Regions from separate parts of the Rhizobium sp. 21-4511-3d genome, predicted to be linked through region 1. Evidence: riboswitches for the same ligand, from Rfam matches in the RefSeq annotation. Region 1 holds a riboswitch; the other holds the start of a gene.
The links. A riboswitch is a leader RNA that binds a small molecule or an ion and turns the genes downstream of it on or off. The one in region 1 is predicted to bind FMN.
Positions count from the first base shown of each region.

Region 2: linked by a shared signal. The riboswitch ahead of ACQZ5H_RS31220 (6,7-dimethyl-8-ribityllumazine synthase) and the one ahead of ACQZ5H_RS03280 (DMT family transporter) in region 1 are both predicted to bind FMN.

Region 1 is NZ_JBNWCF010000001.1:612,637-620,980, forward strand. It holds gene clpX (ATP-dependent Clp protease ATP-binding subunit ClpX) at 1-607, shown strand, start outside; gene lon (endopeptidase La) at 1,013-3,430, shown strand; gene hupB (DNA-binding protein HupB) at 3,636-3,911, shown strand; gene ACQZ5H_RS03275 (methyl-accepting chemotaxis protein) at 4,238-6,133, shown strand; FMN riboswitch at 6,239-6,387, shown strand; gene ACQZ5H_RS03280 (DMT family transporter) at 6,477-7,376, shown strand; gene ACQZ5H_RS03285 (esterase-like activity of phytase family protein) at 7,473-8,344, shown strand, end outside.
Region 2 is NZ_JBNWCF010000023.1:43,559-51,902, forward strand. It holds gene ACQZ5H_RS31215 (FAD-containing oxidoreductase) at 1-1,293, shown strand, start outside; FMN riboswitch at 1,356-1,497, shown strand; gene ACQZ5H_RS31220 (6,7-dimethyl-8-ribityllumazine synthase) at 1,610-2,086, shown strand; gene ACQZ5H_RS31225 (glycerol-3-phosphate dehydrogenase/oxidase) at 2,143-3,888, opposite strand; gene ACQZ5H_RS31230 (FGGY-family carbohydrate kinase) at 3,933-5,447, opposite strand; gene ACQZ5H_RS31235 (DeoR/GlpR family DNA-binding transcription regulator) at 5,484-6,326, opposite strand; gene ACQZ5H_RS31240 (D-ribose ABC transporter substrate-binding protein) at 6,505-7,452, opposite strand; gene ACQZ5H_RS31245 (ABC transporter permease) at 7,563-8,344, opposite strand, start outside.

The sequences.
Region 1 (8,344 bases):
ACCGCCGCAGGGCGGCCGCAAGCATCCGCAGCAGGAATTCCTGCAGGTCGATACGACGAACATCCTGTTCATCTGCGGCGGCGCTTTCGCAGGCCTCGACAAGATCATCTCCGCCCGTGGCGAGAAGACCTCGATCGGCTTCGGCGCGACCGTCAAGGCTCCTGATGACCGTCGCGTCGGCGAAGTACTGCGCGAGCTTGAGCCGGAAGATCTGGTCAAGTTCGGCCTCATCCCGGAATTCATCGGCCGTCTGCCGGTTCTGGCGACGCTGGAAGATCTTGACGAGGACGCACTGATCCAGATCCTGTCCGAGCCGAAGAACGCGCTCAGCAAGCAGTATCAGCGCCTGTTCGAGATGGAAGACGTGGAACTGACCTTCCACGAGGACGCTCTTCGCGAAATCGCCCGCAAGGCGATTGTCCGCAAGACCGGCGCCCGCGGCCTTCGCTCAATCATGGAAAAGATCCTGCTCGACACGATGTTCGAACTGCCGGCGCTGGAAGGTGTTCGCGAAGTGGTCATCTCGGAAGAGGTTGCCCGCGGCTCTGCCCGTCCGCTCTACATCTACGCTGACCGTCAGGATGAGAAGGCCAACGCCTCTGCCTGATAGTCGTAGACAGCATGGTTAGATTTAGGGGCTTGCCGTCGGCGGGCCCCTTTCTATTTTGAGAACCGGGACCGGGCCTGTTAATTGTTGCAGAAGAAGCTTGAAAACGCTGTTCCTGACGTTGCGGAAAGCCGCGTCCTTGGCAATGATGGAATGATTCCGTAGCGTGTTTTCCGGCCTTGTGTTTTAGCCGGTCCGGAATTGGTAAGCGCCACTACAGTTACGCGCGTCATAGTGTTGGCGTTCCATTGTAATAAGTCTGTCACAAGCAGGGAGCGCGGGCGTTAGCGTGGCTTGAAAAGCGTAAGAAGAACCTCCACTTGTATAGGCAAGTGAGAGTGCCGGCCGGGTCCCAAGCGGCCGCGCCAGAGAGCCCGGAAACGGGACGACGGAAAGGAATAAGAAATGACGAAGAAAACGTCTGTAGCGAGCAGTGTTGCCTATCCTGTTTTGCCCCTGCGCGACATCGTAGTCTTCCCTCACATGATCGTGCCGCTGTTCGTCGGCCGCGAAAAGTCGATCCGTGCGCTTGAAGAAGTCATGGGTTCCGACAAGCAGATCATGCTCGTTACCCAGATCAACGCCAGCGATGACGATCCGGATCCGTCCGCGATCCACAATGTCGGCACCGTGGCCAACGTCCTGCAGCTGCTGAAGCTGCCCGACGGCACCGTGAAGGTCCTGGTCGAAGGCCGCGCCCGCGCCGAGATCGACGCCTACACCAGCCGTGAAGATTTTTACGAAGCCCTCGGCCATGTGCTCGAAGAGCCGCATGACGATCCGGTCGAGCTGGAAGCGCTGTCGCGCTCCGTCGTCTCGGAGTTCGAGAGCTATGTGAAGCTCAACAAGAAGATCTCTCCGGAAGTTGTCGGCGCTGCCAGCCAGATCGACGACTACTCGAAGCTCGCCGATACGGTCGCATCGCATCTGTCGATCAAGATCACCGAGAAGCAGGAAATGCTGGAAACCACCAGCGTCAAGGCGCGTCTCGAAAAGGCGCTCGGCTTCATGGAAGGCGAGATCTCGGTTCTGCAGGTCGAAAAGCGCATCCGCTCGCGCGTCAAGCGCCAGATGGAGAAGACCCAGCGCGAATACTACCTGAATGAGCAGATGAAGGCGATCCAGAAGGAGCTCGGCGACGGCGAGGAAGGCCGCGACGAGATGGCCGAACTGGAAGAGCGCATCTCCAAGACGAAGCTGTCCAAGGAAGCCCGTGAAAAGGCCGATGCGGAGCTGAAGAAGCTGCGCCAGATGAGCCCGATGTCGGCTGAAGCCACCGTCGTGCGCAACTATCTGGACTGGCTGCTCGGTATTCCGTGGGGCAAGAAGTCCAAGATCAAGAGCGATCTCAACAATGCCGAGAAGATCCTCGAGGCCGATCACTTCGGTCTGGAGAAGGTCAAGGAACGCATCGTCGAGTATCTGGCCGTCCAGGCCCGTTCGACCAAGATCAAGGGCCCGATCCTGTGCCTCGTCGGCCCTCCGGGCGTCGGCAAGACCTCGCTCGCCCAGTCGATCGCCAAGGCGACCGGCCGCGAGTACGTCCGCATGGCTCTCGGCGGCGTCCGTGACGAAGCTGAAATCCGCGGTCACCGCCGTACCTATATCGGCTCGATGCCCGGCAAGGTCATCCAGTCGATGAAGAAGGCGAAGAAGTCCAACCCGCTCTTCCTGCTCGACGAAATCGACAAGATGGGCCAGGACTTCCGCGGCGATCCGTCTTCGGCTCTGCTCGAAGTGTTGGACCCGGCGCAGAACTCGACCTTCATGGACCACTACCTGGAAGTCGAATACGACCTGTCCGACGTCATGTTCATCACGACGGCGAATACGCTGAACATTCCGGCTCCGCTGATGGACCGCATGGAAGTCATCCGTATCGCCGGCTACACCGAAGATGAAAAGCGCGAGATCGCCAAGCGGCACCTGCTGCCGAAGGCCATCAAGGAACATGCGCTGCAGCCGAACGAGTTCTCGGTCAGCGACGATGCCCTGATGGCGATCAGCCAGCAGTACACCCGCGAAGCCGGTGTCCGTTCCTTCGAGCGCGAGCTGATGAAGCTCGCCCGCAAGGCGGTCACCGAGATCATCAAGGGCAAGACCAAGTCGGTTCATGTCACGGCCGAGAACATCGACACCTATCTGGGCGTTCCGCGCTTCCGCCACGGCGAAGCCGAGCGCGAGGATCAGGTCGGCGTTGTCACCGGTCTCGCATGGACGGAAGTCGGCGGCGAGCTGCTGACGATCGAAGGCGTGATGATGCCGGGCAAGGGCCGCATGACGGTCACCGGCAACCTGAAGGACGTGATGAAGGAGTCGATCTCGGCTGCTGCATCCTACGTTCGCTCGCGCGCCGTCGATTTCGGTATCGAGCCTCCGCGCTTCGACAAGTCCGACATCCACGTCCACGTGCCGGAAGGCGCAACGCCGAAGGATGGTCCGTCTGCTGGTGTGGCCATGGCAACCGCGATCGTCTCGATCATGACCGGTATTCCGGTCGACAAGAACGTGGCGATGACGGGTGAAATCACCCTTCGCGGCCGCGTGCTGCCGATCGGTGGCCTGAAGGAAAAGCTGCTTGCAGCGCTTCGCGGCGGCATCAAGAAGGTGCTGATCCCGGAAGAGAACGCCAAGGATCTGGCGGAGATTCCGGATAACGTGAAGAACAACATGGAGATCATCCCGGTATCCCGCATGGGCGAGGTGATCAAGCATGCTCTGATCCGCAGACCGGAGCCGATCGAATGGGATGGAACGGTTGAAACGCCGGTCATCGCAACGGTCGAAGGCCTTGATGACACGGGTGCCGGCATCGCTCACTGAGCGATATCCGCCGCATTTATGTCAAATTGCTGCAAATCCTGAAAAAGGCTGGCGTAAATCGCCAGCCTTTTTTGTGAAAACCTGCCGGAGGTGCTTGCTTTTCCTTGATTTGCAGGGCTTTTGGGTTGCGGCGGGCCTGATGAAACCTATTCTGTGCCTGGCTTACAGATTTGAGTCGTTTCAAACCATTGAAAGGGGTGGAAACATGAACAAGAATGAACTCGTGTCCGCAGTTGCTGAAAAGGCTGGCCTCACCAAGGCTGATGCCGCTTCTGCTGTCGACGCTGTTTTCGACGTTGTCCAGGGCGAACTGAAGAAGAAGGGCGACGTACGCCTCGCCGGTTTCGGCAGCTTCACCGTTTCTCATCGCGCAGCTACCAAGGGCCGTAACCCGTCCACCGGCGCTGAAGTCGATATTCCGGCTCGCAACGTGCCGAAGTTCACGCCCGGCAAGGGCCTGAAGGATGCCGTCAACGGCTAATCCGGTTTAACTTGGCCGCCGGATAACGAGACCGGCAGGTAAAGTTTCGAAGGGTTCGGCGAAAGCCGGACCCTTTTCGCATTTCAGGGCTTGGCTTCACCGCGCAAAAGCGCGCAGTTCTCTGGCAATAGCTGCCGTGCATCGTTCACATTCGATTAAATATTGATCCATACGATCCGCCCCCAACGGTCGTCCTTCATTGCTCTCCGATCGTATCCGGTCGGCATGACGCCGCTTTCCCTTTTTCTGTTGCTTGATTTTTGGCGCCGGTAGCGGCGTGTTTTTCATGAGGTCTTTCGATGAAGCGTCCTGATATTAAAACGGCAATGATCAGTATTTTCGCCGTTCTCACCATAATGTTCGGAGCCACCGGCTATATCGCCGTCACCGGCCTGCGCGATTCCAACAAGAACAACGAGTTGTTCGCGACCAGCATGCATCCCGGCATTTCCAAGGCCAAGGATATCCAGCTTGCCCGCTATTCGCTGCGCGGCTCCTACGGCGACCTGGCGATGGGCCGCACCTCGGGCGACGAGGCGGCGCTGGAAAAGAAGATCGGCGAGCGCGAAGCCAAGCTCCGCAAGACGGTCCTCGCCTATCAGGACCTCGTTGATACCGATGTCGAGCGCGGCATCTATCAGGAAATGGACAGCTCCTCGCAGAAATATATCGAAGAGGGCCAGAAGATGATCGCGCTGGCGAAGGCCGGCAAGCAGCAGGACGCGATCAATGCCTTCGACGCAAACCTCGGCCCGGTCGCCGATATCCTGGCAGACAACGTCGACAAGCTCGTCGCCTTCAACGAGGACGCAGCTGCTGCCGGTCTCGCCGAAAGCCGCAGCCAGTATTCCACGACCCTGACGCTGATCTCCGCCGTTCTCGGCCTCAGCGCCCTGATCGTCTTCGCCGCGATCTATTTCGGAATTTCGGGCATCGCGAGCCCCATCGTCCGCATCACCAAGTCGATGCGCGGTCTGGCCGCCGGCGACACCGCATCGGAAATTCCGGGTAAGGGCAGGGAGGACGAGATCGGCCAGATGGCCAATGCCGTCGAGATCTTCCGTCTTGCCGCGATCGACAATCAGCGCCTGCAGGCGGATGCCGAGATGACCCGCGCCAAGACAGAGGCCGACAGGGCTCGCCTTGCTTCCGAGGCGGAAGCTGCCGCCCAGCAGCGCCTCGAGCAGGCGACCGCCGGTCTGGCCGGTGGCCTGCGCCGCCTCGCAGCCGGCGAGCTCGACTTCCAGCTCAACGACGCCTTCGCCCCTGATTTCGAGGCGCTCCGCCACGACCTGAACGGTGCGATCTCGCAGCTCGGCGGCACGCTCCGCGCCGTCGCCCAGTCGGCGGTCTCTATCACCGGGGGTACTCGCGAGATCAGCCAGGGCGCCGAGGATCTCTCGAAGCGCACCGAACAGCAGGCCGCTTCGCTCGAAGAGACCGCAGCCGCTCTCGATGAGATCACCGTGAATGTCTCGAACTCCTCCAAGCGCGCCGACGAGGCCCGCCAGGTGGCGATCCAGGCAAACCGCAGCGCCACGGCTTCCGGCACGGTTGTTGCCAATGCCGTCGATGCGATGGAGCGGATCGAGCAGTCGTCGAACCAGATCTCCAGCATCATCGGCGTCATCGACGAGATTGCCTTCCAGACCAACCTGCTGGCGCTGAACGCCGGTGTTGAGGCAGCGCGTGCCGGTGAAGCCGGCAAGGGCTTTGCCGTCGTTGCCCAGGAAGTCCGTGAACTGGCACAGCGTTCCGCCCAGGCCGCAAAGCAGATCAAGGACCTGATCCGCAACTCGTCGGTTGAAGTCGAAGGCGGCGTCAAGCTGGTGCGCGAAACCGGTGAGGCGCTGAAGACCATCGAACAGCTGGTCGTCACCATCAACCAGCACATGGACGCCATCGCCACGTCGTCGCGCGAACAGTCGACCGGTCTTTCCGAAGTTAACAGCGCCGTCAACCAGATGGATCAGGTGACCCAGCAGAACGCCGCGATGGTCGAAGAGACCAATGCCGCGAGCGCCACGCTGGCCGCCGAAGCCGATCGCATGAACCAGCTGATCGGCCAGTTCCAGCTCGGCGGCAGCCGCGCCGAGACCAACGCTGCGTCCCTGCGCCAGACGGCGGCCGCCATGGCCCGCCCGCAGCGCAGTGCTGCATCGGCCCCGGTCTATGCCAGCCACGGCAATGCCGCGGTGAAGCAGGAATGGTCCGAGTTCTGAGACCGGCTACCGGTAGAAGAGCATCACTTCGAAGGGTTCGGCGAAAGCCGGACCCTTTTCGCATTTCCGTGGTCTTGCGGAGCGCAGGCCTTTGATCTACGGATCGGCCGTTCTCAGGGCGGGGTGAAAGTCCCCACCGGCGGTAAAGGGTCTCGGCCCAAGCCCGCGAGCGCTTCGGCCGTCAACGGCCGGGGGTCAGCAGATCCGGTGCAATTCCGGAGCCGACGGTATAGTCCGGATGAAAGAGAATGATCGCAAGCTGTGAGCGGGGCAGGGGTCTGTCCGGCTGCCGTCCTGCGCTCATGCGTCCTGATTTGTGTTGGTCCCTTTCTGGATGAAAGACATGAATCAGACTTCCCTTGCTTTTTCCTCGTCGCGTGCGATGGCCGGTGCCGCTTTCATGGTGCTGGCGGGCATCGCCTTTTCCGTTCTCAATGTCGTCACCCAATGGCTGACGATGAAGCTCGGCTTCGCAGCCGCTTCCGCCGCTTTCTGGCAATATGCCTTCGCACTCCTCTTCTCGCTTCCTTTCCTGCGCCGCGCCGGCCTCTCGGCAATGCGCACCTCTTATCCCTGGCGCCATATCGTTCGCGTAGCGCTCGCCGCCCTCGGCGTCGAAGCCTGGGTGTCCGGTCTGGCCTCGGTGCCGATCTGGCAGGCGATCGCGCTGGTCATGACCTCGCCCTTCTTCATCATCCTCGGTGCCCGCCTGTTTCTCGGCGAGCGCGTCGGCCCGGCGCGCTGGGCCGCGACCGCTGTCGGCTTTGCCGGTGCGATGATCATCCTGCAGCCATGGTCGGACGCCTTCACCTGGGCGGCACTCCTTCCGATTATCTCGGCGCTTTTCTGGGGCGCGTCGTCGCTGATCACCAAGAGCCTGACCGGCATCGAGAAGCCGGAGACCATCACCGTCTGGCTGCTGGTGCTGCTGACGCCGATCAACGGCGTGCTGGCGGGTGTGGCCGGTTTCGAGGTGCCGCAGGGCATGACCCTGGCGCTCTTCGTCTTCGCCGGTCTGCTGACCGTCTTCGCGCAATATCTGCTGACCTTGGCCTACACCGTCGCCGATGCCGCCTATGTCCAGCCCTTCGACGACCTGAAGCTGCCGCTGAACGTTCTCGCGGGATGGCTGTTCTTCGGCTATGCGCCAGCGGGCTATCTCTGGCTCGGCGCCGCACTGATCCTGACCGCCTCGCTCTTCATCATGCGCAACGAGATGCGCCGGGAGAAGAACGCGGCCTGATGCAAAGCGGTGCAAAACTGCACCCGGTGTCATCCGCCTGTCATCCGTTTCCCTCAAAACCCCCATGTTTCGATTTTTCGACGCATGGGGGATTTCATGACTATTTCATCGCGCAAGGCAGCGCTCGCTGCCGTGCTCCTGGCTTCTGTTGCCTTTCCGGCAGTTGCCGAGCCTGTTTTCAATCGCATCGCATCTTTTCCGGTCGCTTCGAACCTGCCTGAAGGCAAGGACAAGCTTTCGACGACCTCTGCAGAAATCATCACCGCAACCGACGACGGCAACACGCTGATCTATAGCGACAGCCCGCTCGGCGCGATCGGGTTCGTCGACATCACCGACGCCAAGGCCCCGAAGGCTCTCGGCGCACTGATGATGGACGGTGAACCGACATCGGTCACCTCGACCTCGGGCAAGGCGCTCGTCGCCGTCAACACCAGCGAAAGCAAGGTCAAGCCGTCGGGCCGCCTCGCCATCGTCGATGTTGCCACCAAGAAGATCGAGAATACCTGCGATCTCGGCGGCCAGCCGGATTCGATCGCCCTCAACAAGGACAAGACGCTCGGCACCATCGCCATCGAGAACGAGCGTGACGAAGAGATCAACGACGGCAAGATCCCGCAGATGCCGGCTGGCGATCTCGTGCTCTTCCAGGTCAAGAACGGCACCGTCGATTGCGGCACCATCAAGCACGTCACGCTGACGGGTCTCGCCGGCATCGCGCCTGAAGATCCGGAGCCCGAATTCGTCTCCTTCAACGGCCAGGACGAAATCGCCCTGACGCTGCAGGAAAACAACGAGATCGTCATCATCGACGGCAAGACCGGCACGGTGAAGACGCATTTCACCGCCGGCAGCACCGATCTCTCCGGCATCGACACCAAGAAGGACGGCCAGCTGAAGTTCACCGGCGAAGCCAAGGGCGTTCTTCGCGAGCCCGACGCCGTAAAGTGGCTGGACGACAACCGTCT
Region 2 (8,344 bases), on a different contig from region 1:
AAGGGCATGAAGGTGGCGCTTATCGAGCGCAAATATCTTGGCGGCACCTGCGTCAATGCGGGCTGCATGCCGACCAAGACGCTGGTTGCCAGCGCCCGCGCCGCACATGTGGCGCACACCGGCGGCGATTATGGCGTCAGGATTTCGGGTCCTATCGATGTCGATATGAAGGTGGTGCGCAAGCGCGCCGAAACCGTGACGATGAACGCCCGCAACGGGCTGACCGGTTGGTTCTCCGGAATGGAGACCATGGAGGTGATCTATGGCCACGCGACATTCACCGGCGCCAGGACCGTCGAGGTCAATGGCGAGGTGCTGACTGCGCCGCAGATCTTCCTGAATGTCGGCGCCCGGCCGACCATTCCGGATTTTCCGGGCCTCGCCGATGTCGATTATCTGACAAGCACCTCGATTATCCAGCTCGATATCCTGCCCCGCCATCTCGTGGTGATCGGCGGCAGCTATATCGGCCTCGAATTCGCACAGATGTATCGCCGCTTCGGCGCCGAGGTGACGGTCATCGAGCGCGGCCCGAAACTCGCCTCGCGCGAGGACGAGGATGTCTCCGATGCGATCGAGGAGATCATCGCTTCCGAAGGCATCGCCGTTCATACCGGCGCGGAGAACATCGCTTTCGCCAAGGCGGGTGACGGCATCACCGTCTCGATTTCCGGCAAGCCGGACATCAAGGCCAGCCATGTGCTCGTCGCCACCGGTCGCACGCCGAATACCGGTGATCTCGGCCTCGACAAGGCGGGTGTCGCGACCGACAAGCGTGGCTTCATCACCGTCGATGACCGGCTGATGACCAATGTCGAGGGCATCTATGCGCTCGGCGACTGCAACGGCCACGGCGCCTTCACGCATACGTCCTACAACGACTTCGAGATCGCGGCCGCCAATCTGCTTGATGGCGGCGACCGCAAGGTGTCGAGCCGCATTCCCGCCTACGCGCTCTATATCGATCCGCCGCTCGGCCGCGCCGGGATGACGGAGAAGCAGGCGCGTGCTTCCGGCCGCAAGGTTGCGGTCTCGAAACGGCCGATGACCCGTGTCGGCCGCGCCAATGAGCGCGGCGAGACCAAGGGCTTCATGAAGATCGTCGCGGATGCGGAAACCCAGGAGATCCTCGGCGCCGCCTTCCTCGGCATCGAGGGCGACGAGGCGATCCACGGGATCATCGACGCCATGAATGCCGGGACGACCTATCCGGTCCTGCAATGGTCGGTGCCGATCCATCCGACCGTATCGGAGCTCATTCCGACGATCATCGGCGATCTCAAGCCTGTTTGACCAAACAGGTCATCTGACGCCGTTTCCGGACTTGCATCCTTGCCGAAATTGGATTTATCTCGCGCTGTTCTCAGGGCGGGGTGCAATTCCCCACCGGCGGTATCGGGGCAACCCGGAGCCCGCGAGCGCTTCCGCAAATGGAAGGTCAGCAGATCCGGTGAGAGGCCGGAGCCGACGGTATAGTCCGGATGGAAGAGAGCATGCAGGCAGCACCTTTCCGCGCGAGAGGTGTGCAGTGCTGTTCGCCCAAGGGAGAATTGGGCCGCTTCGCGGCTCGACGCAACCGCCAGAAATGGCACCCTTGAAAGGCAGAGACATGACTATCGCAACCAAACCCCAGGGCATCAAGATCGCCGTCGTGCGCGCCCGCTGGCATGCCGGTATCGTGGACCAGTGCGTGAATTCCTTCGTTTCGACGTGGCAGGCCCAGGGCGGCAATGCCGCCGATGTCGAGATTTTCGACGTTCCCGGCGCGCTCGAAATCCCGCTTCACGCACAGACGCTCGCCCGCACCGGCAAATATGCCGCGGTCCTCGGCTGCGCCTTCGTCGTCGATGGCGGCATCTACCGGCACGATTTCGTGGCCGGCACCGTTCTCGATGGCCTGATGCGTGTCCAGCTGGATACCAGCATCCCGGTTCTCTCGGCAGTGCTGACGCCGCATCACTTCCAGGAAAGCGAAGCCCATATCGAGTTCTTCATGAACCACTTCGTGATCAAGGGCCAGGAAGCCGCCAATGCCTGCCGGGCAATCCTTGAGGCCCGCAGTAACCTGGCGGTCGCCGCTCTCTGATCGGACGAAACAAGCGCGCGCCGGAAATCGCCCCGACGCGTCTGCTCCCGTGTGTTTTAGCCCGAAGCCGGGCGCGGGGTTTTCTCGCGGCCGGCAGCCGGCGCAGTGCTCGTCAGCGTCTGGCCGTGGAAGCGGCTCAATTGACCGGTGACGTCGGCAATCTCGTTCTCCGTCCGCGCCGCATCCCAGCCGAGCGCTGCGGCTGCAATGCCGGCGATTTCCCGCAAGCCTTCGATCGTCAGCCGCCCCTCGATCGCCAACGTCGTGCGGCGAAGCACGATATCGGCGAGGTGAACGACAAGCTCGTTTCTGGCAATCCAGTCGATCTCTCTGAAACTGTGGCGCGGCGCGCCCGTCAGTCTCGTGTCGTCAAACTGAACCGAAGCGAATGTGAGGATCGGCGCAGCCGTCGTGCCGTAGCGGCTCAGCAATTCGTCGGCGCGTTCGATAGAAACGTTGCCCTTTGATGCGAGCTCCTTGATCCAGTGTCCGCGCTTCTCGCCATCGGCAGGAAAGCCCTTGCCGCCGCCGATCGCCAGATAACGCGTCGATTCCCGGCGGTCGCGCTGCAAGCGGGAGAGAACGGTATCGGCGACCTCTTCGGCAAAGCCGCGGAAGGTCGTCCACTTGCCGCCGACCAGCGAGACGATCGGGAACGGGCGGTTGCCTTCCGGTTCCTTGACCGGTGCGGAATGATCGCGGCTGATGAGGCCTGGTGCCGTTGCATCGGACGCCGGTAGCGGGCGGATGCCGCTATAGCTGTAGACGATCTGGTCGCGGTCGAAACGCAGCGTCGGCAGCAGCGAGCGGACGCTTTCGAGGAAATAGTCGGTCTCCGGCTCCTCGCAGAGGACGTTGTCGGGGTCATCCGCCGGGATATCGGTCGAGCCGACCAGCGCCAGACCGAGATAGCTGTAGACGAGGCAGATGCGGCCGTCGTCGGCCTCGAAATAGATCATGTGGCCGTTCAGGCTGCGAACGAGTTCAGGGTGATCGAGCAGGATGTGCGATCCCTTGGTGCCGCCGATCAGGTGTGACGGTGCGCCGAGCGCGGTATTGACGTGATCGATCCAGGGGCCAGCCGCGTTGACCACAAGCTTCGGCTTGACGGCGAAGCTCGACCCGTCAGCCTGCCGGAATGTCAGCCGGCCCTCCTCGACGGAATCCAGTGTCGTGAAATTGGCGGCCAGGCTCTTCTGATTGGCATCGCAGCCATCCTTGACCAGCTCATAGACAAGCCGCTCCGGGCGGCTGATCTTGGCGTCGTAATAGATGCCGCCGGCGACGATCGCTGGCGTGACATGCGGCATTTCCTTGCGCGCCTGCCGCTTCAGGATCAGCCGGTGCTTCGGCATGACGCGGTCGCGCGAGCCGAAGAAATCGTAGAGGCCGAGGCCGATCTTGATCAGCACCGCGCCGCGGCTGCGCGGGGCCGTCTTCGAGCCGAAGAGCGTGCGTAAGGCCGCCCAGATGCCGCGCGTCCAGGAGAAGACCGGGATGAAGGTCGGCAGCGGCTCGACGCAATGCGGTGCGTTCTTGAGAAGCAGATTGCGCTCCAGGGTCGATTGCGCGACGAGGCCGAATTCGCCTGTCTCCAGATATTTCAGGCCGCCATGGATAAGGCGGGAAGGTGCGGCGCTGGTGCCTGAGCCGAAATCGCCCTTGTCGACGATCAGGCAGTTGATGCCCTGCGCTGAGAGATCGCGGAAAAGCCCGGCGCCATTGATGCCCGCCCCGATGATCAGGACGTCGATATCGCCCTCTCCTAGGCTCGAGAAGCGTTGCTGCATGTCGGCTGTCATAGTCGTATCCTAAATCGCCGGTTGGGAGGCCGGCATTCGTCTTGTCAGTTTGCCGCGTTGGCGGGTGCGAGACCGGCAATCTTCGGCCAGAGCGGCGTCATCGCCTCGGCGATTTCGCGGAATACCTGGTAGCGCTTCTCGTAATCGGCGCTGCGCGCCGCATCCGGTTCGCAGGTCCTGGCAATGCTTGTTATGTCACGGGGGTCGGCTTGCGGATCGGCATAGATCCCGACGCCTGATCCGGCGCAGAGGGCGGCACCCCAGGCCGCCGCCTCATCGGTCTCGGTCACCGTCACGGGTATGCCGAGCACATCGGCAAACATCTGCACCACCGTCGGATTGCGCGACACGCCGCCTGCGAGCCGCGCCCGATCGAAGGAAAAGCCATCCCGCAGCGCATCGACATGGATGCGGTGATTGAAGGCGATGCCTTCGAGGACGGCGCGCAGCATGTCGCCGCGATCGTGCCAGCCGCCGAGACCGAAGAAGCTGGCGCTGGCTGCCGCGCCGTAGGGCGAACCGAAGAGATAGGGGTGGAAGAGCGCGGTCGATGGGCGCTCGAAGGCGGCATCGATCTCCGGCGCCAGCAGCGCATGGATGGCGCCGCCCTGTGCCCGCTCGCTGGCGCAGAGCGTATCGAGAAACCAGTCGTAGTTCGCGGTCGAGGCAGGCGAGATCGACATGCTGTTCCAGATGCCGGGCGCAATGCCGTTGCGGCAGAACCACCGCCTGTCGACGCGCGGCTCGGAAGACAGCGTCTCGTTGATCGAATAGGTCCCGGCGATGACGGCGACGACGCCTTGCCCGTATCCCCCAGCGCCCAGCGCCGAGGCGGTGACATCATGCAATCCGGCGACGACGGGCGTGCATTCGGCAAGCCCGGTTCTCAGAGCAGCCTCGCGTGTCACCCGTCCGACGATCTGGTCGGAGCGGGAGGCCGGCGGCAAGGCGTGAACGAGCGCTTCGATGCCGAAGAGTTTTAGGGCGTCCTGGCTGTAATCCTGCGTGCGCACATTGGTGAAGGAGGTGCTGGCCTCGGTGCGGTCGGTGCCGATAATGCCGGTGAGGCAGAAGCGCAGCCAGTCCTTGCAGCTGACGAAGTGGCCGATCTGCTGAAATCGCTCCGGCTCGTTCTCTCGAATCCAGGCAAGCAGTGCCGAGGGCGCCGAGACATGCGGGATCTGGCCGGTCAGCTCGATCGCGGCATCCGCCACCTCGCCTTCCCACCGATCGACGATCTCTCCTGCCCGGCTGTCGAGCGAGAGGATGGCGCGGCCGAGCGGCTTCTGGTCGTGATCGAGGAGATAGATGCCATCGCCATGCGCCGTGGCGGAAATCGCCTGGATGTCGTTCGCCGGCCGGCCGCTCAGCGCGATAGCCTCGCGGATGGCATCGGCGGTCGCTGTCCAGAGCTCGTCCATATCGCGCTCGATATGGCGCGGCTTCGGCATGAACTGCGTGACACGGCGCCTGCTGACTGCGAGCGGCGTGCCGTCGATATCGAAAATGACGGCCTTGGTGACCGTCAGGCCACTATCGATCCCGAGCAGACTCGGCATTCGCCCTTACCTCGTTTGTGCAACGGGCAAGCCGCCTTACGAGCGCCCCTGGGCACCCCGGGCAACCACCACGTTGATATCCTTGGACCGCATGCGGTCGATATGCACCGGGTTGGTCTTGTCGTCGACGATGACGACATCGAACTCGTCCAGTGCTGCGAAACTGTGAAGTGCCCGCCGTTCGAACTTGGTGTGATCGGCAAGCAGGATGCGTTTGACGGAACAGTCGAACATGGCGCGCTTGGTATCGACGGTCTCCGGCGACTGGTGGAGCACTGTGCCGTCACTGATCGCCGACATCGAAATGAAAGCAACATCGGCACGCAAGCCTTTGATTTCGCTGATTGTCATGCGACCCATGAAGGCGTTGCACCAGTTGTAATATTGCCCGCCCAGCGCCAGCAGCGTCACGTCGTGCATGCCGGTCAGCGCATTCATCAACGTCAGCGAATTGGTGATTGCGGTGACGGGAACCCTGGACGGCAGATGCGTTGCCATCTGCAGAACGGTGGTCGAATCGTCGAAGAAGATCGCCTGGCCGGGCTCGACGAACTGCATCGCCGCTTCGGCGATCAGCTTCTTCTCGGTTGCCTGGCGGTTGGAGCGGTAGACGTCGCTGGATTCGATGAGATTGGTGGCGGCGGCCGTCACGATGCCGCGCGTTTTGCGGAACAGCCCGCGGCTCACCAGCTCATCGACATCGCGATGCGCCGTCATCAGGCTGATGCCGAAACGGTCGGTCAGGTCTTCAATCCGCATCGAGCCTTCACTCATCACGGCCTCTGCGATCATGCGGCGGCGCGCGATCTGGCGCGTCTGCCGGCTGTCGCTCGTAAGCTGCTCCAACAGATCTTCGCCCTGGCTAGTCTTCTGTGTCACGGGTCACCCCTGTCGCTGAATTCTGGATACCAGCTTCGTACAGTGATTGCCGTGCCAAGGCAAAATGGTGAAACGGAACGGGCGGCCTATACCGCGGGTAACCGTTTCAGGCATGCGGGGAGCCGGGCGGGTGGATGCCGCCCGGCCTGGAGAGCGCCCTTGCGGGCGCCCCGACCGATTACTGCTCGAGAACGAACGGACCGGTGTATTTGTCGACATTGTCCTTGGTGATCAGCAGGCAATCGAAGAGCTGCTTTTCGCTCTTGGCGCCGGTGCTGCCGTTCTTGATGACGTTGTCGGCCTGCTTGACGGCTTCCTCAGAGAAGATCGCCACCGGCTGGAGGACGGTGTACTGCAGTTCGCCTGCCTTGATCGCCGCAACAGCATCCGGCGAACCGTCGAAGCCGCCGACCTTGATATTGGCGAGCTTGCCGGCTTCCTTCAGCGCTGCGATGGCGCCGAGAGCCATTTCGTCGTTGCCGGAGATGACGCCGACGATGTCAGGATTTGCCTGCAGCATGGACTGCATCTTGTTGTGACCCTTGGTGCGGTCCCAATCGGCAACTTCCTTGGCAACCTTCTTCAGGTCCGGGTACTGCGACAGCACGGTTTCGTAACCGTTGGAGCGCGTTGCGGCGTTGTTGTCGGAGGGAGCGCCGAAGAGTTCGGCATAGTTGCCCTTGTCGCCGACAGCTTCGACCCACTGCTGCGCACCGAGGGCGGCGCCCTGGGCGTTGTTGGAAACGAGCTGCGCCTTCGCCAGGCCTTCCTGGTTGATCTCGGCGTTGACGAGGATGACCGGGATACCGGCGGCAACGGCCTTCTTCACCGCGCCAACGGAGCCGTCAGCGTTTGCCGGGTCGAGAATGATCGCGACCGACTTGTTGGTGATTGCCGTATCGATCAGGTTGCTCTCGGTGTTGGTGTCACCCTTGTGGGCGCTGACCGAAGCCGTGTAGCCGAGCTTTTCAGCGGTTGCCTTGGCAACGTTGCCTTCCGTCAGCCAGTAGGGGTTGGACGGGTCGTTGACGATGATCGTCATCTGGCCTGCTGCCCAGGCGCTGCTGACGAGGATCGGTGCGACAGCCGCGGCGGCCAGAAGAATGCGCATGCCTTTCTTAAACATAGTCTCTCTCCCATTAGTGAGCTCAGTTGGTGCCGATGATCCGGCGGTGCTTTCCCCAATCGGCCTTTGCGCCAGAGGCCTGCCGTCGTGGATAAGTTCGGTTTCAGCCGTCAGGACGATTTGACCCGGCGGCCGTATTGGATGCTGTTCATCAGGACGGCGAGAACGATCACCGCACCGGTAAAGACCGTCTGCCAGTAGGCGGAGACGCCGATGATCACGAGACCGTCAGACAGGAAGCCGATGACGAAGGCGCCGAGCATGGTGCCGCGCACCGTGCCACGGCCGCCCGTCAGCGCCGCGCCGCCGATGACGACGGCTGCGATCGCCGTCAGTTCGTAGGTGGTGCCCGCCGTCGGACCGGCGGAGGTCAACTGCGAGGACAGCACCAGGCCGGCGATCGCGGCGCAGACGCCGGAGAGCACATAGACGATGATCTTGACGCGCTTGACCGGAACGCCCGAGAGGTCGGCAGCGCGCTCATTGCCACCCGATGCATAGAGCCAGCGGCCGAAGGCAGTACGGCTGAGCACGATACCGCAGACGATGGCGAGGACCGCGAGAACGATGACGCCGATCGGTACGCCGCCGAGACGGTTGAAGCCGAGCCAGTCGAAGCCGGTATTGCCGAGTTCCGGACGGCCGCCGAGATTGTTGTAGGTCAGGCCGTTGGTCATCAGGAGGGCGATGCCGCGAGCGACGTAGAGGACGCCGAGCGAGGCGACGAAGGCGGGCACCTTGAGATAGGCGACAAGCACGCCGTTGACCGCGCCGACCACGGCGCCGAGCGCGCAGGTCAGCACCACGACGGCCCAGACCGGCGGATAGAGGATGACGCCGAAATAGCTGAGTGTGACGCCCTGCATCAGGAAGCCGGCGATGCAGCCTGCAA